Regions from separate parts of the Paenibacillus sp. ALE3 genome, predicted to be linked through region 2. Evidence: riboswitches for the same ligand, from Rfam matches in the RefSeq annotation. Region 2 holds a riboswitch; the other holds the start of a gene.

Region 1 (11,831 bases), 1.8 Mb from region 2:
CCAGCGCATCGACTCTTTTTCTTTTTAAATCCTCGAAAGCTTGAAGCTCTTTCTTTTTGTCTTCTCCCGAAGTATAAATAATGGTTTGAAATTCATATTGTCCTGCGATTTCTACAAAGCTGTCCAGAAATGCCAGAACAATTTCATTAATAGTTGATGTGATGATACCAATCTGAAGCGTTTGGCCCTTGGATAAAGAAATCGCATTCCGATTAGGAACATAATCTAATTCCTGCATGATTTTTAAAATTTTAGTTCTGGTTTCGTGGCTTACATGGGGGGACTGATTTAACACTCTGGATACCGTAGCTTTGGAAAAGCCCGCCAGTTTTGCAATTTGATCAAGATTCGACATGATGCTTCTCCTCACCTAAGAAAAAAATACTTGACATGAAACGCGTTACAACAATTAGGATGCTTATGAGGGTATTACGTCTATTTTAAAGCATCTATCGGTGCATTTCAAAGGATAACGGTTACCGTTAGTTATTGATTCGCATTGCAGCACCTGATGGGTTATTGACTAGAGTGAAAACATTAGATAAGAAAAGAGGTTTTCATACCATGACGAAGACGCTAAAAGGATTCCCGCAAAACTTCCTATGGGGCGGGGCAACTGCAGCCAACCAATTGGAAGGTGCTTTTGACGTAGATGGAAAAGGCCTGTCCAGCGCAGACATGATAGCCTATGTACCTAAGGCAGAACGTAAAAACGATCATGCTATAGAAATTTCGTCTGAACGACTGGAGAACATCTTGGCAGGGAAGGTAAACGCCCGTTTTCCAAAGCGTGAAGGTGTGGACTTCTACCACCGCTACAAAGAAGATATTGCTTTGTTTGCAGAAATGGGCTTTAAAGTATTCCGGATGTCCATCCACTGGTCGCGGATTTTCCCGAATGGATATGATGCCGAGCCGAATGAAGCAGGATTGCAATTTTACGACAATGTATTCGATGAGCTGCGCAAGTATGGTATTGAGCCGTTGGTAACATTGTCACATTATGAAACACCGCTAGGTCTGACACAGAAGTATAATGGCTGGTTGGGACGCGAAGTCGTAGATCATTACGTAAAATATGCCGAAACGGTATTTACACGTTATAAGGATAAAGTAAAATACTGGCTGACCTTTAACGAAATCAATGTTATGACCATGAGTCCGTTTACTGGCGGCGGTGTGGTTATTGACCGTGTAGAAAACAAGCAACAAGCGATATATCAAGCATTGCACCATCAATTTGTAGCAAGTGCACTGGCGACCAAACGGGGACATGAGATCATTCCGGGTGCTCAGATCGGCTGTATGCTGGCTCGCATTGAAAGCTACCCACATACGTGTAACCCAGAGGATATTCTGAAAGCACAGCATGAAAATCAAATGAACCTGTTCTTTACGGATGTGCATGCTCGTGGGGAGTATCCCAACTATATGAACCGCTATTTTGAAGAAAATAATATTGTGATCCAGACAGAACCCGGCGATGCTGAAATTTTGAAAAATAATACGGTTGATTTTATCTCATTTAGCTACTATATGACCTTGACCGTATCGGCAGGTCCAGAAGGAGAAAAGGCAGCAGGGAACCTGATTGGCGGTGTGAAAAATCCGTATTTGCAGTCCTCCGATTGGGGATGGCAGATTGATCCGATCGGCCTGCGTGTTACACTAAATACGTTTTATGACCGTTACCAAAAGCCGCTGTTCATCGTGGAAAATGGCCTGGGTGCGTACGATAAGGTAGAAGAGGACGGCTCTGTGCATGACACGTATCGCATTGATTACTTGCGTCAGCATATTGCCCAAATGAAGGAAGCCATTGCTGACGGTGTTGATCTGATTGGTTACACCAGCTGGGGTCCTATCGACCTTGTGAGCATGTCTACTTCCGAAATGTCCAAGCGCTACGGATTTATTTACGTTGATCTGGATGATGACGGTAACGGAACGCTCCAACGCTCCAAAAAGGACTCATTTAACTGGTATAAAAATGTGATAGCAACCAATGGTGAAGAATTGTAATTCTATATCGTTTTGGGGGGTACAGCAGAGAAAATCCTTAGGATGCAATCTGCTGTACCCGCTTTTTGTATAGACACCCTATTGATTTGTCAGAGGGCTTCACAAATTTTTCACTTGTAATACGCTGAAAGTTTTCTGTATAATAAATAAAAATTTCATATGTCTGGTTGATGTTTGCGGGAGATGGAACGAAAGTTCCGACCGAAGGGGCAAAACTCTCAGGTGCTTAAGCTGATTTACAGCAACAAGCAGGGACCGTAAACGGACAGAACTCTGGAGAGACCCTTAATTGGGCGCCGAAGGTGCACCGCAGATTATCATCTGCTTAAACTCTCAGGCAAAAGGACAGAGACGCGAATAACCTGTGACAGGGAGTGCCCTAGGCTTTTATGAGCTTTTTAGAGGTAGAATCCTGCACCAGATGGTTTATTTTTCGTGCCTTTAACCTCTCCAGGAGTCGAATCAACGGATTTGACTCTTTTTTGTTTTCTAATATGCTGGAGGAGCGGGTTGAAATGAATTTGGTACATGTGTTAGAAACGATTAGCAGTTGGATATGGGGGGCGCCTCTCATCGTCCTTGTCATGGGAACGGGGTTATGGCTGACCATACGTCTAAAAATGTTGCAGGTATTCCGCCTGCCTCTGGCGATCAAGCTCATCGGTAAGGCCCCGAATGAAGGCAGCGGGGATGTAAGCAGCTTTGCGGCTTTGAGTACGGCGCTGGCGGCTACCGTTGGTACAGGAAGTATTGTCGGCGTAGCGACAGCCATTAAGCTGGGCGGGCCGGGTGCCTTGTTCTGGATGGTCGTTGCAGCCTTCTTTGGGATGGCGACGAAATACGCGGAAGGTGTACTTGCGGTAAAATACCGGGTGAAGGATCGGAATGGACAATTCTCCGGCGGCCCGATGTATTATATTGAAAAAGGCCTGGGACGCCGCTTTAAACCGTTGGCGATGCTGTTTGCTTTCTCGGGGATGCTGGTTGCGTTGTTCGGGATCGGAACATTTCCTCAGGTCAAGGCGATTGTATCCTCCACTGAAAACAGTTTTGGCGTTCCGCCGATTGTAACGGCACTGACTATTGCTGTCCTTACAGCTCTTGTCACCATCGGAGGACTCAAAAGCATTGCCAAGGTATCGACGAAGGTCGTTCCTTTTAAAACAGGCTTGTACGTACTGATTTGTATCATTGTACTGATTCGGTTTGCTGACCAGCTTCCTGCCGCAATCGCGCTTGTGCTTCATTCGGCATTTTCAACTACATCGGCAACGGGTGGATTTGCAGGAGCTACGATTATGCTGGCCATGCGCAGCGGGGTAGCCAGAGGCATTTTTGCCAATGAGGCTGGATTGGGAAGCGCACCGATTGCAGCCGCAGCTGCCAAAACCAAATGGCCTGCGGAACAAGGGCTGATTTCCATGACGGGTGTGTTTATTGATACGATGGTTATTTGTGTGATGACCGGGTTGACGCTACTGGTCAGCGGGGTGTGGAGCGGGCCTACCGATGCAGGTTTGATGACTCAGCAAGCATTTTCCAGTGCATTTCCGCTGGGAGCAGAACTGCTCACCATCATCCTGATTATGTTCGCATTCACCACCATGCTCGGCTGGAACTATTACGGAGAACGCTGTGTTGAATATTTGCTTGGGGTCAAGTGGATTAAACCATACCGTTATCTGTTCATCGTACTGGTTGGCGGGGGCGCGTTCATCAAGCTCGATGCCATCTGGCTGCTGGCAGATATTTTTAACGCAATGATGGCTTTTCCGAACCTGATTGCACTGCTCGGCTTGTCAGGCATTGTCGTTGCAGAAACCCGAACCTATATGAATTCTTTGTATCCTAATAAGAAAAAGGGCATTCTTGCAGGTGCCAATGTAGGGGCGGCTATCCAAGTAGAAGAAAAAGGACAAACGATCAATTCATAAATAATAAAAGGGAGTGCTCTCAGCCATCACAGGCTTGAGGACACTCTCTTTTAATTGTTATAACGATGCACGCAAAATAGCTAAAATATCTTCCTGTTTCAGCTTTTGATAATTACCGAAACCTCCGTGCTCCATTTCACGGGCCGCAATGCTTGCGATGTTTTCCAATTGTTCATCATTAATGTTGTAATCGGCCAGGGTAGAAGGGGCACCAAGACTTGTCCAGAACGCACTTAGACGGTCAATACCTTCCAAGGCAATTTCTCTGTCAGTTTTACCTACAGTGTCCAAGTCGAACATACTGAGCATCAGCCGCTTCATGCGTGCAGCATCCTGATCCACTGTATGTCTCATCCAGTTGGGAAACAGAATCGCTAGACCGCCAGCGTGAGGAATATCATATACAGCAGATAGTGCATGTTCAATGGTATGCGAAGCCCAATCCCCGAAGTAGCCCATTTGCAGCGTACCGTTCAGGGCAATCGTCCCAGCATATAATATCGTTTCGCGATGCTCATAGTTGTGCAAATCCTCCAGCAGCTTAGGTGCCGTTTCAATCACGGTTTGCAGCACGGAAAAGCACATACGATCTTGCAGCGGTGTATTTTTAACATTGTGAAAGTACTGTTCAAAGACGTGGCTCATCATATCCACCATGCCATAAACCGTCTGATCACGTGGCACAGAAAAGGTGTTTTTCGGGTCCAAGATGGAGAATTTAGGATGCGTCACCGCGCTGCCCCACACGTATTTCTCGTTCGTTTCCCAGCTGGTGATGACAGAATCCGGATTCATTTCCGAACCCGTGGCGGCGAGTGTAAGGATGGTACCGAAGGGCAAAGCCTGGGTTGGCATATGTTTTTTGTTGATAATATCCCACACATCGCCGTCATATTCAGCCCCTGCTGCGATGGCTTTGGTGCAATCAATAACGCTTCCGCCGCCAACTGCAAGCAGGAAGTCTATTTTTTCATTTCGGCAAATCTCGATGCCCCTCTTAACGGTAGACAAGCGCGGATTGGGTTCAACGCCCGCCAATTCATGAATGTTGAGGTACAGAGGCTCTAACGCGTTTAATACCTGTTCATACAAACCATTTCGCTTGACACTTCCGCCTCCATATACCAGCAAAATGTTTTTGCCGTAATTCAACAGCTCTTGCTGCAATTGTTCAATTTGATTTTCTCCAAAAATTAATTTGGTGGGATTATAATATGTGAATTTGTTCATCTGGAAGGTTCCCCTCAGTTCATAGTTCATGTTCAAATGGTAATCTCTTATCTTGACTAGCTCGTTAATATCTGACTTGGCCATGTAAGCTATTTGAAATGACGATTAACAATTATACATGAAAAGAATAAGGGGAATCAAGTGAAGCTAATCTTTGATCGCTCCAGCGGCAAGATCGGAAATAAACTGGCGGCTGATAAAAAGAAACAAAATAATAAGAGGGAGTACAGCCAGCAGGGTGCCAGCAATGACCATCGCATAGTCCGTATTGTAAATCCCGTTCAACTGGGACAATGCAATCTGGAGCGTAAATTTGCGCTCATCCGTTAAAACGATTAACGGCCATAAGTAATCATTCCAAGCTCCTATAAAGGTAAATGCGCCGAGAAAAGCGAACGCAGGTCTTAAAATCGGTAGTGCTACATTCCAGTACAGCCGAAAAAAGCTGCACCCGTCCATACGCCCCGCATCCAGCAGCTCTTTGGGAATGGATTCTTCTGCATACTGGCGGATCCAGAAAATGCCGAAAGCATTTACCATACCTGGGATGATGAGCGCTTTGAACGTACCTACCCATCCAAAGGAAGCCATCATGACAAAGGAAGGGACGAGCGAAAGTTGTGAAGGGACCATCATTGTTGCAAGCAGTATGACGAATAGCCCCTTTTTGCCCGGAAAATCAAACTTGGCGAATGCAAAACCAGCCAGTGAATCAAAAAACAGCACCAATACGGTAACAGAACTGGCTACAAAAAGGGTATTAAAAAAAGCTCCAGCAAAATCAATCTGCTGCAATACTCTCGTTATGTTATCCAGGAAGTGGCTACCGAACCACAATTGTGGCGGAAAACGATAGATGTCTGAGGTTGTACGGGTCGCCATGACGATCAGCCAGTAAAACGGAAACATCGACAGGATGATCCCCACCAACAGCCCGGCATATAGAACAATGGATTTTGCACGTGTCTGCATCATGTTGTGACGCTCCTTCCATCGTTATTTTTTACCTTGAACGAGTTTCCAATTGATGATGGAGAATACGGCAATGATGAGAAACATACCCCATCCGACGGCAGCACCATATCCAAAATAGTTGTTGATGAACGACTCGCGGTACAGGTATAAAACGATGGTCATGCCACTTGCCCCGGAACCGCCGTCATTACCGACCAGAACCTGTGGCTCAGTGAAGAGCTGCATACCGCCGATGGTGGACGTAATGACCGTAAACAAAATCACTGGACGCAACATGGGAATGGTGATGCGGAAAAAAGCCTGTGCTCCGGTTGCGCCGTCTATTTTGGCGGCCTCATACAGCACATGCGGAATACTCTGGAGTCCAGCCAGATAGATGATGGCGTTGTAGCCCATCCATCTCCAGACGACCATGGAAGAAATGGCGATTTGGATACCCCACGGCACATTGAGCCATTGGATCATAGGTAGCCCCAAAAGCTGCAGAAGATAGTTGAGAAATCCAAAATTGTTGGCAAATAAGGCGCCGAAGATGATGGCAACAGCAACAATAGACGTCACATTGGGCAGGAAGAATCCAACTCGCCATAAGGTGCGCAATTTCACAAAAGGGGCATAAAGCAGAAAGGCAACAATAAGGGCTAGCAGTAGCATTGGAATCGTGGCATACACCCAGATCACAAACGTATTGCCTACAGCCTGCCAAAATTCGGTGTCTGTCACAAGGTAACGAAAGTTACCCCAACCGTTATAGGTCATGTCTCCGATCCCGTCCCATTTGTGAAACGCCAGGTACAATGAAAAACCAATCGGAAACAAGCCAAAGATGGCAAACAGCAGATAAAATGGCGAGATCGCAGCATAAACGGCCCGGTGCTTCCAGATTTCTCTCAGCATATTGTCCACACGCCTTTTTTGGATTTTGTTTTTTACCGCTGTAATTCCCGTTCAATTCGTTGCATCGTTTCCGACCATAATGCGTCGGGATCGGCATCTTGTTTGGCCACATTGGAAAGGCGGCGGGTCACTATGCCATGGATGACAGGATAGCGCTCGCCGAAATAGCTGCTTTTCACATGACGTGCGGAGGCGGCAAAAATGAGACCAGTGGCCTGACCACCAAAGAAAGGCTCGGGTGTCTCCATGACTGGATCGTCATAGACGCCGGGAGTGGATGGGAACAGCCCGATTTTGTGGTAGGCTTCCAGTTGGTGTTCCGGGTTTTGCAGCCAGGTCAGGACTTCAAAGGCTTCTTTGGGGTGTTGGCTGGATTTGAGGATAGAGATGAAAGAACCTCCCAGATTGCCGTCTCCTCCAGGAGCCCGAGCGACTCTCCATTTGCCTGCTGTATCCGGTGCAGCCTCTGTGAGAACTTGCTTCATCCAGATTGCCCCTACGAACGAGGCGATTTTACCGTTATTGACTGAAGCGTTCCATTCGGGAGTCCAGCCATCCGCATTGGCGAGCAGATGCTTCCTGTGGAAATCCACAGCGGTTTTCCAGCCTAGGCGGATGTCAGGAGATTGATTGCCGATATAACTTCCGTCCGGCTTGAAGTATAGGTTCGTATGCTGAGCAAGCACTTGATTGTAAACGTTTACAATATTATCAGCCAAAAACGAACGACTTCCGAATTTCTGACGAAGTTGTTCTCCGGCTGCCATGTAATCATCCCATGTACGGATAGAGGAACTGACCTGTTCAGGATCACTAGGTAAGCCCGCCTGTTCAAACAGGTCGCTACGATAGAAGAGGGCGGTGGGCCCAGTATCCATAGGAAATGCAATCATTTTACCATCAGGAGTGATCCCCTGATTCCATTTCCATTCCAAATATTGATCCTTCAGGCGGTCTGCTCCGAGTTCCCTTAAATCATAAAAACGATCCGCACTGGGGAACAGCTCCACCATCCAGTCGTTCAGAGCTACGATGTCTGGTTCACCGGAACGAGCTGCGAGCGTTGTCTTCAGTTTGGCTTTAAAGTCACCGCCTATTTTTTGAGTTTTTAATTCAATGTTGGGAAACTGTTTTTCGGCTTGGACGAGCAATTCATCGTCAATAGAACGGTTCCAGTACCACAATGTAAGCGTTATCTTTTTGCTGTTTGACAAATTAGCTTCAGATGATTGACCTTTAGAGGATAGGGACCCACTACAACCACTAATCATAGTGAGAAAAGCAAGACATAATACCAGCCATTGCCATTGTACTGTCTTCACATCATTTCCCTCCTTGCTGTCTGAATAATCTGCCTGCTGAACAAGTTGTAAAATGGTTTAGCTCCATCATATGAAGCTGTTACCCATTTATGTGCATTGCCTTAACCAAAAACAAAAAATTTGAAACGTTTATCCATAAAAAAAAGCACGTGCGTCTGTTATAGGAAGATCGCACGTGTTTAAGTCAGGGGATTAGCTTCATGACATCAACATCAATCGTTGTATCTCATCTTTCAGAGTTTCGGACCGAGTACCGAAAATAACCTGCAGGGTACCGTTCCCAAGCCTGATAATTCCTGACGCTCCGAGCTGCTTAAGAGCTTGATCGTTAACCGCTTTGTCGTCCTTGACGACAAGACGCAGCCGCGTGATGCAGGCATCAATGCTTTGGATATTGTCTGAACCGCCGAGATAGGTTAGGACCTGGCCTGCCTGACTGGACTGGGTGCCGGATGAGGCGCTTGCTTTTCCAACGGGTATGGATTTGTTAGCCTCAAATAGAAGGGTGTCATCTACATCGTCTTCGCGCCCGGGAGTCTTTAGGTTGAATTTGAGAATGATGAAGCGGAATAGAAAATAATACACGAAGGCGAAGACAAGCCCGATCGGGATCATTCGCAAAGGGTGAGTGGAGAGCTTCATATTGACAAGATAGTCAATGAGACCTGCTGAAAAAGAAAAGCCAAGTTTGACATCCAATAGGTATACGACCAGACCGCTCAGCCCTGTCAGCAGAGCATGAACGCCGTAAAGCAATGGTGCAATGAACATAAACGAAAATTCGAGGGGCTCAGTAATTCCGGTCAAGAACGACGCTAGCGCAGAACCAATAAAGATGGAAGCGACAGCTTTACGTTTTTCCGGTTTGGCCGTATGGATGAATGCGAGAGCCGCTGCCGGCAGAGCGAACATCATAATGGGGAAGAAGCCGGACATGAACATACCTGCCGATGTATCACCTGCAAAAAAACGCGTCAGATCACCATGAACAACTTCACCTGCAGCATTGGTATAGTCACCAATTTGAAACCATGCGATCGAGTTCAACACATGATGCAAACCGAGCGGGATCAGCAGCCGATTGGCAATCATAAACACCATTGACCCGATTCCGCCAAAGCCGACAATCCAGTTGCCGAAGGCTGCAATTCCATCTTGTATCGGACTCCAGATCATGCCGAGCAGAATGGCTAGAATCATGGTCGTGAAGGCGGTAATCATGGGGACAAAACGTTTGCCCGAAAAAAAGCCAAGCCAATCTGGAAGCTGAATATTGTGATATTTTTTGAACAGGTAAGCAGACCATCCGCCGATAAAAATACCACCCAATACGCCCATGTCCAGCTTGACGTCGTCTGGAATATACGCAAATATACCCGGTACGGCCGCCAAAATACGGGTCAGCACCAAGTAGGCAATGACTGCTGAAAGTGCGGCTACCGCGTCGCCTGCCAGGCCAATAGCAACACCGATGGAGAAAATGAGCGCCAGGTTGCCGAAGATGGCACCCGCCCCTTCGTTCAGAAAAGGAGTGACATAATGATTGAGAAATCCACCCACTCCAGGACCAAGCGGAATGTCTGTTTCATAATTAATGAGAGCTAGCCCTTGCAAAATCCCTGCGGCGGGTAAAGTAGCTACTGGAAGCATTAACGACTTGCCGATTTTTTGTAGAAATTTCAGCATAACATTCTTCCCTTCTTCATCAAGTTTGGGAGTGTCGTATTCATCCTGAAATCCTTACGTCCAGCCATTTTTTTTACATCATAAATCGCGCAATCTAACATGGTCAACGATTATTTTAGAATACAAAAAGACGTAAATCCGTAGTTGACATCGCTTACATGCTTATATAATATCAAATTTAAGTTAATAATCGTGACGGAGACGAGAGAGCCACGCAGACATCCCATGTACAGCACAGGGTTGGTTTGTGATGGCTTTTCTTTTTTTGCGCGATGAAAACGATCAAAATCGGAGGATCTATTGAGGAGGTTGGTTGCATGTCGCCATACGCAGCCGAATTCATAGGGACAATGATTCTTATTGCCCTAGGTGGCGGAGTGTGCGCAGGGGTGTCCCTGAAAAAGTCATTTGCTCACGCTTCCGGCTGGATTGTGATCGGAATGGGGTGGGGGCTCGCGGTAGCTATTGCGGTGTATGCGGTGGGTCAAATCAGCGGAGCGCATTTGAATCCGGCAGTTACACTCGCGTTGGCATTTCAGGGTAGTTTTCCATGGCAGGATGTTCCCGGCTATATTGTGGCCCAGCTTTTTGGGGCCATGGCGGGTGCAGTAATCGTCATTTTGCATTATTGGCCCCACTGGAAAGAGACGGAGGACGCAGCAACCAAACTCAGTGTATTTGCGACAGGACCAGCTATTGATCATCCGTTTGCCAACGTGCTTAGTGAAATGATAGGTACTTTTATCTTTGTCCTTGCCTTACTGTCGTTTGGTGCCAATTCATTTACAGACGGCCTGAAACCGCTGATTGTTGGTTTTTTGGTTGTCAGTATCGGTTTATCCCTTGGAGGTACAACGGGTTATGCCATCAATCCAGTGAGGGATTTTGGACCGCGTCTGATGCATTATTTGCTACCGATTCCTGGGAAGGGAGCATCCAACTGGGGATACGCATGGGTGCCCATTGTAGGACCGCTATTGGGGGGATCTTTCGCAGGGCCATTTTATCAGGCCGTTTTTAAGGGAAGTGTGACTCCGGCTTTCTGGATTTTATTAGGGGTCATCGTGGTTGTACTCTTGATTACCTTCCGTATCAGTCGTACTTATAAAAATCATAAAATGAATCATAAGCTTACAGCGTAAAAACGATGGATTTACACGGGGAGAGATGAACATGGGAAAATATATTTTGTCACTAGACCAGGGAACGACAAGTTCAAGAGCGATTTTGTTCAATAGCGAAGGAGATGTGGTGTACTCGGCCCAGCGGGAATTTCCACAATATTTTCCTCACCCTGGCTGGGTAGAGCAGAATGCGAATGAAATATGGAGCTCTATTCTGGGCGTTATTGCCTCCTGTCTTTCCGAATCGGGTGTAAAAGCTAACCAAATTGCTGCCATAGGCATTACCAATCAGCGTGAATCGGTGGTCGTGTGGGACAAAAATACAGGATTACCCGTGTATAACGTACTCGTATGGCAATCACGCCAAACCTCGGATATTTGCGAAGAATTGAAGCGGCAAGGGCATGAGGAGTTGTTTCACAGCAAAACAGGGTTATTGATCGACCCGTATTTTTCAGGCACTAAAGTAAAGTGGATACTGGATCATGTAGAAGGCGCGCGGGAAAAGGCGGAACGAGGTGACTTGTTATTCGGTACGATTGACTCGTGGCTAATCTGGAAACTATCCGGTGGAAAGGCTCATGTAACAGACTACTCCAATGCGGCCAGAACGCTGATGTACAATATTTATGAGCTCAAGT
Region 2 (11,831 bases):
GTTCGGCGTCCCAACAAGAGGTCATAGCTGGCAGCTTCCTGTAATGTAATTTCCCCACTGGGATGGCGATCTGCCCATTCACACGGAAGAACCGCAACAAAAGAAACGCCCTCCAGTTCAATCGTATGGTACGATTTGTCGTCTACCGGAAGCAGCAGCAGGGCCAGATCGACTTTATTTTGATGCAGCAGCTCTTCCAGATGATGTGTGTCTCCGTGTCCTATTTTAACGTATACCTCTGGATAAACCTGATGAAAGTGACTGAGTTGTTCATTAATCAGAGACATACAGGCAGATGACGTGCCTATGGCAAGTGTGCCGGTTACTCTGTTTTCAAACTCCCCAATTTCTCTACAGGTGTCCTCCATTTCAGCCAATAATCGTTTGGCGCGTGTATACAGTGTATATCCGGCCTCGGTAACTTCCCACTTCTTTCCTTCACGGTAAATCAGCTTTACACCAAGCTCGTCCTCCATATTTTTGAGTTGTTGACTCAGTGGAGGTTGGGCCATGTTGAGCGTTCTGGCGGCCTTGGTGATTTGCCCTTCCTCCACGATGACGCAAAAGTAATGCAGATGCTTCAAGTCCATTGGGGATTCCTCCTCATTTCTAAACAACGCTTCGATTTGAATACTTTTAAAGTATGCATTACATATATTATATATATTTTTCGTGTGCAGGGAACGGGCGTATAATTTTTGACAGTAATGCATGGGTGAACATAAAACGATGGGGTGGAAGGAGGGGACATATGAAGAAAATCATTGTAGGAATATCGGGAGCGACAGGGTCAATCTTTGGTATCCGTATATTGCAACAATTACGGGAGGCTGGAGTCCAAAGCCATCTGGTGCTATCCCCGTGGGCTATTGCCAACATTCCCTATGAGACAGGCTACACGGTGAAGGAAGTGGAGGCAATGGCGGATGCAGTCTACTCGTATAAGGATCAGGCCGCACGTATTTCTAGCGGCTCCTTCCGGGTAGATGGTATGGTCGTCGCTCCTTGCAGTATGAAGACTCTTGCCTCTATTCGTATCGGTATGGCGGACAACCTGCTTACCCGATCAGCGGATGTGATACTGAAGGAGCGAAAGAAGCTGCTGCTCATGACCAGAGAAACACCATTAAGCAGTATCCATCTGGAAAATATGCTGGAGCTGTCACGTATGGGCGTGATGATCCTGCCGCCGATGCCTGCCTTTTATAATCATCCTGCAAGTATTGAGGAATTAGTGGATCATATTGTTTTTCGCGCATTGGATCAGTTCGGTATTGTCACAACCGCAGCCAAACGCTGGGATGGGATGAAGCAGAATGACTCCAGGCTGCACCAGAATTGAGAAATCGAAAGACGAAGGAGAATGAATGATGGCTTATAAAGACTTTCGCGATTTTCTACACACCTTGGAAAAGGAGGGACAATTACTCACGATCAGCGATGAGGTAAAGCCGGAGCCGGACCTCGCAGCAGCTAACAGAGCATTAAACAATCTTGGAGATAAGACGCCTGCTCTCTTTTTCAACAACATCTATGGATATACGGATGCTCGTATTGCAATGAATGTGATGGGCTCCTGGCCCAATCATGCCCTCATGATGGGAATGCCCAAAAATACGCCGCTCAAGGAGCAGTTTTTTGAATTTGCCAGACGCTATGAACAATTTCCGGTGCCCGTGAAGCGGGAAGACGCCGCTCCTTTTCATGAAGTCGAGATTACGGAGAATATTAATTTGTTTGATATTTTGCCGTTGTTTCGTTTGAATCAGGGGGACGGAGGGTTTTATTTGGATAAAGCAATTCTAATTTCACGCGATCTGGATGACCCGGACACCTACGGTAAGCAAAATGTCGGCTTATACCGGATGCAGGTGAAAGGCAAGAACCGTTTGGGCATCCAGCCTGTACCACAGCATGATATTGCGATCCATATCCGTCAGGCTGAGGAGCGTGGCGAAAATCTGAAGGTGGCTATTGCCCTCGGATGTGAGCCTGTGATTACAACGGCTGCTTCTACGCCGCTGCTGTACGATCAATCCGAATATGAGATGGCGGGCGCCATTCAGGGTGAGCCTTATCGTGTGGTCAAAGCGAAGGATGCAGACCTGGATCTGCCTTGGGGAGCCGAGGTCATTTTGGAAGGCGAAGTGTTAGCAGGTGAACGTGAGTATGAAGGTCCATTCGGTGAATTCACAGGTCACTATTCCGGCGGTCGCGCGATGCCAGTCATTCAGATTAATCGTGTATATCACCGCAAACAGCCTATCTTTGAGCATCTGTACATCGGGATGCCTTGGACGGAAACGGATTATATGATCGGTGTGAATACAAGTGTACCGTTGTTTCAGCAGCTTAAGGATGCTTTTCCTAATGAAATCGTAGCTGTTAATGCCATGTATACGCATGGGCTGGTCGCTATTATTTCCACGAAAACCCGGTATGGCGGCTTTGCGAAGGCTGTGGGAATACGTGCGTTAACGACTCCGCATGGATTGGGGTATTGTAAGCTGGTGATTGTGGTGGACGAGGAGGTCGATCCGTTCAATCTGCCGCAAGTCATGTGGGCTTTATCCACCAAGCTTCATCCAAAGCATGATGCTGTCATTGTTCCTGGCTTGTCTATTTTACCTCTTGACCCCGGCTCTGATCCGGCAGGTATGACGCACAAAATGATACTGGATGCGACGACACCTGTAGCACCGGATATTAGAGGCCATTACTCGCAGCCGCTCGATTCCCCGCTGGGTGTAGCGGAATGGGAGAAAAAGTTGAGCCAAATGCTTCGCTAAATATTTTTAAAAACAAAGAAAGATTAAAGGAGTGCTGACAGATGCATATTTGTCCCCGTTGTGAGTCCAATCGTTCAGAAGTCGTTTCCCATTCGCCGGTTAAAGGTGCCTGGGAGGTTTTGTTGTGTCCTGTATGCCTGTTCACATGGCGAACCTCAGAACCGGATAGCATTACTGATCCAGCAAAGTATAAATCGGCGTTCAAGGTAAACCCCCAAGATATTCCGGATGCTGCTCATGTTCCTCCTATTCCAGAGCGGATATAGGGTCGTTCGTAAGTAGCCGTAAATTATGGTATTTTGAAGTTATAGGCCAAATGTAAAGGGGATTATACTTCATGCAGACGCCAAGGATCGGTAAGGAGCTGTTCACGCTGCTGAACGGCAAGGAGTTGGAGCACAAGCAACAAGAAGCAATGATGCTGTTGACGGTTACAGAAGATCAGTGGCCGCACATAGCGATGATTAGTGTGGGCGAGGTTGTAGCGCTGGACGAGGGGAATTTGCGTCTGGCCCTATGGCCGGGTACGACCACGACAGGCAACATGATCCGTACTGGGAAGGCAACGCTTGCGGTGTTCACCGGGGGAAAGGCGCATTATGTGCGGTTGTCGCTGGAACATCTGCCTGCTTTACCCGGAGCCAAGCATGTACGTGAGCGATTTGCGGCCCATGTTTTTGCGGCCAGAGAAGATTCGGCTCAATATGCGGATATCTTGACAGGTGTCACAATTCGCCTCAAGGAGCCGGAATCGGTGATCAATCGCTGGAAAGAGACGGTGGCAGAGTTGTTGGTATAAAGCTATCTGATTATGACAAATCATCTTTGTAATTACCAAGTTTACCGTTAAAATAGATGCAAGGGAATAAGCGCTTACAAGGAGTCAGGTTGGGCTTGTTAGAACAGGAATTAGAGCGTGAGGGGAAGCTTGTTTCTTTTGAAGGAAAATAGGAGGGATGAAAATGTCTCGTTTTGACAAGGTAGATCAGCTATTGCAACGATTCTTAGCGAATGGGCCGGCAGGGTGTGGTTGTGCCATTGCACAAAATGGTCAAGTGTTGTATGAAGGGTATCATGGATATGCTGATGTGGAAACTCGGAAACCGATTACTGAAGATACCGTGTATCGCTTGTTTTCTATGACAAAGGTCGTTGTATGTGCGGCTGCACTTATGCTATACGAACGCGGACAATTTTTATTGAATGAGCCTTTGTATGAATATTTACCTGAGTATCGTAATTCGTATGTATTCAAAACTGCTCCTAACGGACACACCTACATTGATAAGGCGGATAACCCTATTTTGATTAAGCATATATTCAATATGAGTGCAGGAATTCCGTATGCTTCTGAGTTTTCAGAAACAGGAAAAGCTATGCATAAGGTCATTACAGCATTAAAGGAGAAGCAGGGGAAATATGACCTGCGCACAGAAATTAAAGCGCTTTCTGAAGTTCCGCTTGCATTTGAACCAGGAACACGATGGTTATACGGATATGGCCACGATCTTGTTGCTGGTCTTATTGAAGTCATTTCAGGTAAATCATTAGGGCAATTTTTGAAGGATGAAATCTTTGATCCGCTTGGAATGAACAATACAGGTTACCGTTATCGTGGAGATATTGAATCGCGGATGGCTTCCATGTATCAACGGACAGACGCCGGAAAACTTGAAAAAATTGAGGGTTTCCTGGATGAATATCATCAGCCAGATGCTATATATGAAGGTGGAGGCGCAGGTTTATATTCGACAGTCAAAGATTACCTCACATTTTCACAAATGATGTCAAATGGCGGCACGGTAAAAGGTGTGAACTTATTGGGGAGAAAAACCATTGATTTAATGCGTACAAATCATCTGAATACAGCTCAACTATCGGATTTCACCAATTCATACCATACAGGTTATGGCTATGGGCTGGGTGTACGCACGTTAATGGATAAAGCGGCTGGGCATGCAAACAGCTCGATTGGAGAATTTGGCTGGACGGGAATGGCAGGCACCTGGGTTTCTATAGATCCGAGCGAACAGTTCTCCGTCGTTTATATGCATCAGCTTGATCCCAATATGGAAGAGTACCACCATTTAAGAATTCGTGCAGCAGCTTATAGCTGTCTGTAAGTTCCGATTCTAGTTAATAAGGACCAAATTTTCTCTAAAGTCTAAACTATTCTTTTCCATATGACGACATAAAACGTAGGTGTAGGGATTTTGCGAAATCCTTAATTTTTAGCTTTGAAATGGGAGGGAATTAGATTTTGAAGAATAGATGGTCCGGTTTTCTGGCGTTGGTCATCCTGATTTCAAGTTTTACATCATATGCAGGGTTTGCATCTGCAGCAGAAGCAGTGCTTTCCAAGATTGTCCTTTCGTCTAACGAGGTAACTTTGCAACAGGGGGATACAGCTGCGTTGACGGCAACGGCTGTTTATAGCGATGGGACAACCTCAAATGTAACCGTAAGCACAGATTGGAAAAGTGATAATACATCTATTGCTACGGTGTACAATGGTACAGTTTCAGCCAAAGCTGAAGGGGAAGCCACTGTGATTGCGACCTATAAGGAGAAGGTACAATCCGTTCAGGTACATGTAACGAAAAAGGTTAAGGCGCTGACATCCAATGTACAAAGCCTGAACTTGCGTTCAAGCGGTACAGGACAGATCAATCTGACAGCGACTTACAGTGATAATACAACAGCTCAGGTTTCAGGTGATGCGACCTGGACTTCGGATAATCAGAAGGTAGCGACTGTAGTCAACGGATTAGTTACTGCTCAGGGAGCAGGTTCAGCTAATATTAAGGCTGTATATGGACAACAGACCGTAACGATTGCTGTACAGGTAGAGCAGGTCAAACGGCTGGATGCCAGTACATCAGAGGTTTCTCTTTTGTTAAAAGATACGGAGAAGGTTAAATTGACAGCCACGTTCCCGGATGGATCGACTCAGGATGTTACAGAGTCTGCCGAGTGGAGCTCCAGCAATACAGCCGTGGCAGATGTTCTGAAAGGCACTATTACCGGCTATAGCACAGGGAAGGCGACAATCACAGGTAAATATGGCACGATGTCCGCTACGATTGCGGTGGATGTGGATCAGACGAATAAGCTGAAAGCCAGCGAAACCAATATTTTTCTCCGTTTGGATGAATCAAAAAAAATACAGGTATCTGCTGTGTACCCGGATGGTACGGTAACAGATATCACAGATAAAGCTGCTTGGACATCAAGCGATGAAAAAATTGCAACAGTGAATAAAGGAACGATTATGGCCATTGGAGCGGGTTCGGCTACAGTGACCGCTAAGTACGGAGATAAGACGGTTTCGATCAAGACAGATGTTGAAACCTCTAGATTTCTGGATTTAAGCGAGGACAAGCTCAGCTTGAATGCTAAGGAATCCAAAAAGCTCAAGCTGACCGCAACCTATGTAACAGGGACGGAAGAAGATATCACAAGTAAAGCAGAGTGGAAGTCCAGTAATGAAGATATCGCTTTTGTCAGCGGGGGAGAAGTCACAGGTTATAAAACAGGTGAGGCAACGATCACAGCTTCTTATGGCGGCAAAACAGCCACAGCTACCGTATCCGTAAACGTACCTGGTGATCTATCTTTGTCCTCTAAAACGGCAACGATAGATATTAATGAGGACTATACTGCGACTCTGACGGCTACTTATGCGGACGGGCGTAAGGAAGATGTTACAAAGGATGCAGAATGGACTTCAAGTGCGGAAGATATTGCTTCTGTGTCCAAGGGAACGATTACGGGTAAAGCGGCCGGTAAAGCGGTTATTACAGCGACCTATAACGGCAAAAAACTGACGATAAACGTACAAGTAGGCCTTGTAGACCGTCTGGAAACAGACTCGCGCGTAATTGCACTCGGTGCTCAGGAAACGAAGCAGCTGAAAGTATCAGGCGTTAAGAGTGGCGGTACAAAAACAGACGTAACCAAGGACGCCACTTGGACTACTAGCAATGTAAAAGTAGTTGAAGTTAGCGAAGGTTTGATCAAAGCTAATGCTAGCGGTAAGGCAACGATCACTGCTTCATATGGCAAGCAAACCATTACATTTACGGTAGAAGTAGACGTAGCACAAAAGATTGAAGCGGATGCCATTGCGTTATCACTGAAATCCGGGGATCAAAAAACGATTGCGATTGTGGTTAAATCCAGTGATGGTAAAGAAAAGGATGTTACAACCCAAGCTGAATGGAAAACGTCCAACTACAGGGTAGCCACCGTCAAAAAAGGTCAGGTTACCGCGATCAGCTACGGTAAAGCTAACATTCAGGCGAAGTTCGGCGGTAAGGTGATCAGCGTGCCTGTTGATGTTGATACGCTTAAATATCTGCAAACGGACGAAGTCGCCTTGACTTTGAAGGCAGGGCAGCTGGCTAAGGTTACGGCTACAGCCACGTATAAGGATGAGTCGGAGAAGGATGTCTCCAAGCCGGCTGTCTGGTCCTCGTCCAGAATTATTGTTGCGACGGTCAAAGACGGTAACATTAAAGCACAGGGCAAAGGCAAAGCTGTAATTACCGTGAAATATGCAGGTAAAATGACGAAGGTACAGGTAACTGTCCAGTAATCTGTAATCAATTGAAAAGAAAAGGAGCAAGCATGCGTCTAGGGACGACATGCTTGCTCTTTTTTTAAGGACGAATTCTCTTTCCCTTAATGTGTGGGAGAGATATTCGTTTTGTTTTGTAGAGGAAAAGTAGTTGGTTTAGAGCTTAGAAGCTACGACTTATCTTTCTTGGCCAGTGTGTTGCGTGTAAGGGATTCGGTCAAACGCTTGCCAGTCGGTGTCTGGGCCAAGCCGCCTTTGGCGGTCTCGCGGTGCTTTGACGGCATTGCGCTGCCGACTTCAAGCATCACGTCAATGACTTCGTCAGACGGAATGGCGCTGCGCACACCCGCCAAAGCCATATCCGCTGCGGCAAGTGCGGTCACGGCTCCCAGCCCGTTGCGCACGATACACGGAATCTCGACGAGTCCGGCGACGGGGTCGCATATCAGGCCGAGCGTGTTCTTGAGCGCTAGGCCTACAGCGTGAACGGCCTGCTCAGGTGTGCCACCGCGTAGCTCGACCATAGCGCCAGCGGCCATCCCGATGGCTGAACCAATCTCAGCCTGACAGCCTCCCTCCGCGCCGGAAATGAAGGAATTGTTGGCGATGACGTAGCCAATGGCTCCGGCTGCGAACAAGCCGTGCACCATATGCTCATCATCCCAGCCGAACCGCTCCTGCGCACTAATGAACACACCGGGGATGACTCCGCATGAACCTGCAGTGGGCGTGGCGACAATGCGCCCCATGGACGCATTAACCTCCGACACGGAGAGCGCATAAGCCATGGCGAGCGCGGAGGCATCGCCGGAGCAGGTTTCCCCTGTCCGCAGATATTCGGCTAAGCGCTTGCCGTCGCCGCCCGTTAATCCACTGCGGGATACGGTGTCTTGCGTCTGACCACGATGAACGGCCTCCTTCATGACTTCATAATAATCAGACATTTGGCGGAAAATTTCTTCTTCCGTTGTATTCGTCTCTTGTACCTGCTCTTGAATCATCAGGCGGCCAATCGTGGTGGATTCCTCCGCGCATATAGCGCTGATTTCATGCAGATGGCTAAATCGCATCAGATTCAGCTCCTTTTTTCAAATTAATCGTTTTAATTTCGTACATATGTGGTAAGGATCGTAGTTTTGCGATTAATTCAGCCGTAGGAGGACTGTCCGTTTCGATGGCTGTAAGTGCTTCTCCATCCCGACCTTTGCGATCCACGTGCATATAGGCAATGTTAATGTCAGCAGCGCCGAGCGCTGAAGTCACCGCACCTAATGTACCGGGCTTATCCGAGTGAAGAAGCACCAACGTAGACAGCTCTCCGGTCAGGTTGACTCGGAATTCGTTGAGCTGCTGGACATGGATGCTGCCACCGCCGATGGAGGAACCCAGCAGTGTACGCTGATCCTCACCCTTCCACAGCTCAAAACGGACGGTGTTCGGATGGGGGGCGGGTAGTCCGCTGACGGCAAATTCCACGGTCATCCCGGCCTGCTCCGCCCATTGCTCGGCATCTGGAATTCGATGGTCGTCTGTATCGTAATTGAGCAGTCCTGCGATGAGCGCTAGGTCTGTACCGTGTCCTTTGTATGTGTCGGCGAAGGAGCCGTACAGTGTCATGCGAGCACGGTCAGGCTGCGTCCCGAGCCAGTGACGGGCAACGCGTGCAAGCCGCACCGCGCCTGCAGTGTGTGAACTGGAAGGTCCGGTCATGGCCGGACCGATAATGGAAAATACATCTTTGAAACGCATGGTGTGGCCCCCTGTATGTTCTAGTACCATAGTATATGGTATTTCCGCGTTTTTGCGCGGCTATGACGGTTCCTAATGCTGACGTACAATGTGAGCGCAAAAAAGGACAGGATAAGGAAGTTTCCCTTATCTCTGTCCTCGTTACCTGAGAGTTTCGTGCGGTGTCCTTACCGCCTTACCCCTTGGGTGGCTTGCGCTCTCTCCAGAGTTGCGTCAGATGACGATACATGGACCTGAGAGATTATCCGCCAGCCGGGTGTTGGCGTCTTGCTCCTTCGGTGCCGCCAGCGTGTAAGCCCCTGGACAGACTCTCCCGTCATCTTCATTCGCGTATACCGTTCTACATATCTTTCTTAGCGTAATGTATGCTGTGCTCGGTGTCAATCGCAGGGTTCAATTTTTACATAAACAGGCGAGTTTCCAATAAAAAAGATTAAAATTTACATAATTATGGATGAAATCAGGAAGGAATTAGAAGATTGATAGCTAATCTGATAGAGGACAAGCACATTTATGGAATTATAGGAGGGATATTGACGTATGGTAAAAGGCTTGCGGTTCACAGGTTCACGCTTGAAAGGGGTGCTGCATCTGGCAGCGATCGTATCGCTGCTGATCGGGATCTTCGTTCCATTCGGTCAGGTCAAAGCGGAGGGAGCACTGACAGTAGCCGAGGCACTCCAGCGCCAAGGCAGTGGAGGCACAGTGACGGTGGAAGGTTACATCGTCGGACATGCTACCGGATCGAAAACGGCTAATTTTTCTTCTCCGTTTGCGAATGATTTTAACGTACTGATTGCCGACCAGGCCAATGAACGAAGCACGTCTAATCTATTGGATGTACAGCTGACATCAGCGTACAGAGGGCAATTTGGGCTAACAGGCCATCCTGAGCTGATTGGCAGCAAAATCCGTGTGACGGGTACACTTGGCGCCTACAATAATTTTGGTGGAGTGAAAAGTCCAAGCACTGTTGAACTGGTGAACGGAAGCGAGCCGGGGGAACCAGGTGAACCTGGCGAACCTGAACCTGGAAACCCGGGTCAACCCGGTACTACACTGCCGGATGGCAAAGGCAAAAAGGTGCTGTTCGATAATACGCACGCACAGACGGCTGGGGCAGCAGATTGGGTCATTGAAGGCGCCTTCTCCGACTTTGCCAATGGATTGCGTAATGTAGGTTTTACAGTGGACCAACTGAACCGTCCCATTCCTTTTACTTATGGAGAACAGGCCATAACCTATGATAAGCTGCGCCAATATGATGTGTTCATCATCGGTGAAGCGAATGTTGCCTTTAAGGCATCCGAGCAGGCTGCCCTGCTGCAATATGTGAATAACGGGGGAAGTGTTTTCTTCATCTCCGACCACTATAATGCGGACCGTAACAAAAACCGTTGGGATTCCTCTGAGGTTATGAATGGCTACCGTCGTGGAGCCTATACTAATCCGGCCAAAGGGATGACTACAGAAGAAGCAGCATCACCGGCGATGCAGGGGTTAACTAGCTCCGATTGGCTGGCGACCAACTTTGGTGTTCGTTTCCGTTACAATGCGCTTGGCGACGTGAATGCTACGGACATTGTAGCCGCAGATCAATCCTTCGGCATTACCAAGGGTGTACGCTCGATTGCCATGCATGCGGGATCTACGCTGGCTATTATTGATCCTACCAAAGCCAAAGGAATTGCCTATATCCCTACAGGTACGAAAAAATGGGGTAATGCTGTAGACCAAGGTGTCTATAACGGTGGAGGCCGTGCGGAAGGGCCTTATGCTGCGATCTCCAAGGTAGGTCAAGGCAAGGCAGCATTTATCGGTGATTCTTCCCCTGTAGAAGATGCTACACCGAAATATGCGCGTGAAGAAAACGGACAGTCGAAAAAGACATATGATGGTTTCAAGGAAGTGGACGATGCCACCTTCCTGGTGCAAACGGTCCAATGGCTTGCGTGGAAGCAGGACTACACCAAATTATCCGATGTGGCAGGTTTAACGCTGGATCAACCGACGAAGCTTCTGCCGTTTGAGGAGCCTGCGGCTTCCACAGAACCGCAACCCGAGCCTTGGTCTGCTCCAGCAGCAGGCTACAAATGGTACGATCCAAAAACGTTCAAGTCGGGCTCCTATGGAGCGGCTTCGTAATAAACGTAAAGAATTCAGTGTGAGTGGTTGGGTGCTAGTTTGCCGTTTGATCCTCTGTAGGGGATCAAACGGCTTTTTTGTGATGAAAATTAACCTGTGGTTGGTTATTTGATTACATTTTGTGCCAGGAAAGTCGCGCTACTGCTGGATCATTGATTTTTTAAATGATGTTGATAGCATAATCTTAATTGATATATCCATATACTGGTGATAGGATGTATTCAAATTATTCCGATAAAAACGGTATGTAATGTTCATGAGAGGTTTTAAACATCAAACATGGTGAGAATAAGCGGGACAAGACCATGGAGAATGGAGGAAGCGCACATTGAATATACCCGTGTTGGAGATTAAGGGATTATCCGTATCTTTTCGCATCAAGGATCAATATCACCCCGCAGTCGACCATCTGGATCTGACGGTCAATCCCAATGAAGTGCTGGCTGTAGTCGGAGAATCCGGTTGTGGCAAAAGCGCGTTGGCGCTTTCGATCCCACAACTGCATGACATGGAGCGAACACGTGTCGAAGGAAAGGTTCTTTTTAAAGGCACGGATCTGATCCCTCTCT

What was found. Region 2 has a riboswitch for glycine ahead of sdaAB (L-serine ammonia-lyase, iron-sulfur-dependent subunit beta). Riboswitches for the same ligand answer to the same signal wherever they lie in the genome.
Region 1: linked by a shared signal. The riboswitch ahead of ACXHJ2_RS03960 (alanine/glycine:cation symporter family protein) and the one ahead of sdaAB (L-serine ammonia-lyase, iron-sulfur-dependent subunit beta) in region 2 are both predicted to bind glycine.

Annotation. Positions count from the first base shown of each region.
Region 1 is NZ_CM134214.1:859,681-871,511, forward strand. Features, by position in the region: gene ACXHJ2_RS03950 (LacI family DNA-binding transcriptional regulator) at 1-355, opposite strand, end outside; gene ACXHJ2_RS03955 (glycoside hydrolase family 1 protein) at 565-2,022, shown strand; glycine riboswitch at 2,190-2,274, shown strand; glycine riboswitch at 2,286-2,381, shown strand; gene ACXHJ2_RS03960 (alanine/glycine:cation symporter family protein) at 2,538-3,956, shown strand; gene ACXHJ2_RS03965 (iron-containing alcohol dehydrogenase) at 4,014-5,186, opposite strand; gene ACXHJ2_RS03970 (carbohydrate ABC transporter permease) at 5,334-6,161, opposite strand; gene ACXHJ2_RS03975 (carbohydrate ABC transporter permease) at 6,183-7,058, opposite strand; gene ACXHJ2_RS03980 (ABC transporter substrate-binding protein) at 7,091-8,380, opposite strand; gene ACXHJ2_RS03985 (PTS transporter subunit EIIC) at 8,579-10,066, opposite strand; gene ACXHJ2_RS03990 (MIP/aquaporin family protein) at 10,384-11,208, shown strand; gene glpK (glycerol kinase GlpK) at 11,240-11,831, shown strand, end outside.
Region 2 is NZ_CM134214.1:4,848,087-4,859,917, reverse strand. Features, by position in the region: gene ACXHJ2_RS21770 (LysR family transcriptional regulator) at 1-590, opposite strand, end outside; gene ACXHJ2_RS21765 (flavin prenyltransferase UbiX) at 752-1,342, shown strand; gene ACXHJ2_RS21760 (non-oxidative hydroxyarylic acid decarboxylases subunit C) at 1,371-2,789, shown strand; gene ACXHJ2_RS21755 (non-oxidative hydroxyarylic acid decarboxylases subunit D) at 2,831-3,055, shown strand; gene ACXHJ2_RS21750 (pyridoxamine 5'-phosphate oxidase family protein) at 3,127-3,588, shown strand; gene ACXHJ2_RS21745 (serine hydrolase domain-containing protein) at 3,752-4,912, shown strand; gene ACXHJ2_RS21740 (Ig-like domain-containing protein) at 5,050-7,386, shown strand; gene sdaAA (L-serine ammonia-lyase, iron-sulfur-dependent, subunit alpha) at 7,539-8,438, opposite strand; gene sdaAB (L-serine ammonia-lyase, iron-sulfur-dependent subunit beta) at 8,428-9,117, opposite strand; glycine riboswitch at 9,329-9,443, opposite strand; gene ACXHJ2_RS21725 (DUF6359 domain-containing protein) at 9,658-11,262, shown strand; gene ACXHJ2_RS21720 (ABC transporter ATP-binding protein) at 11,591-11,831, shown strand, end outside.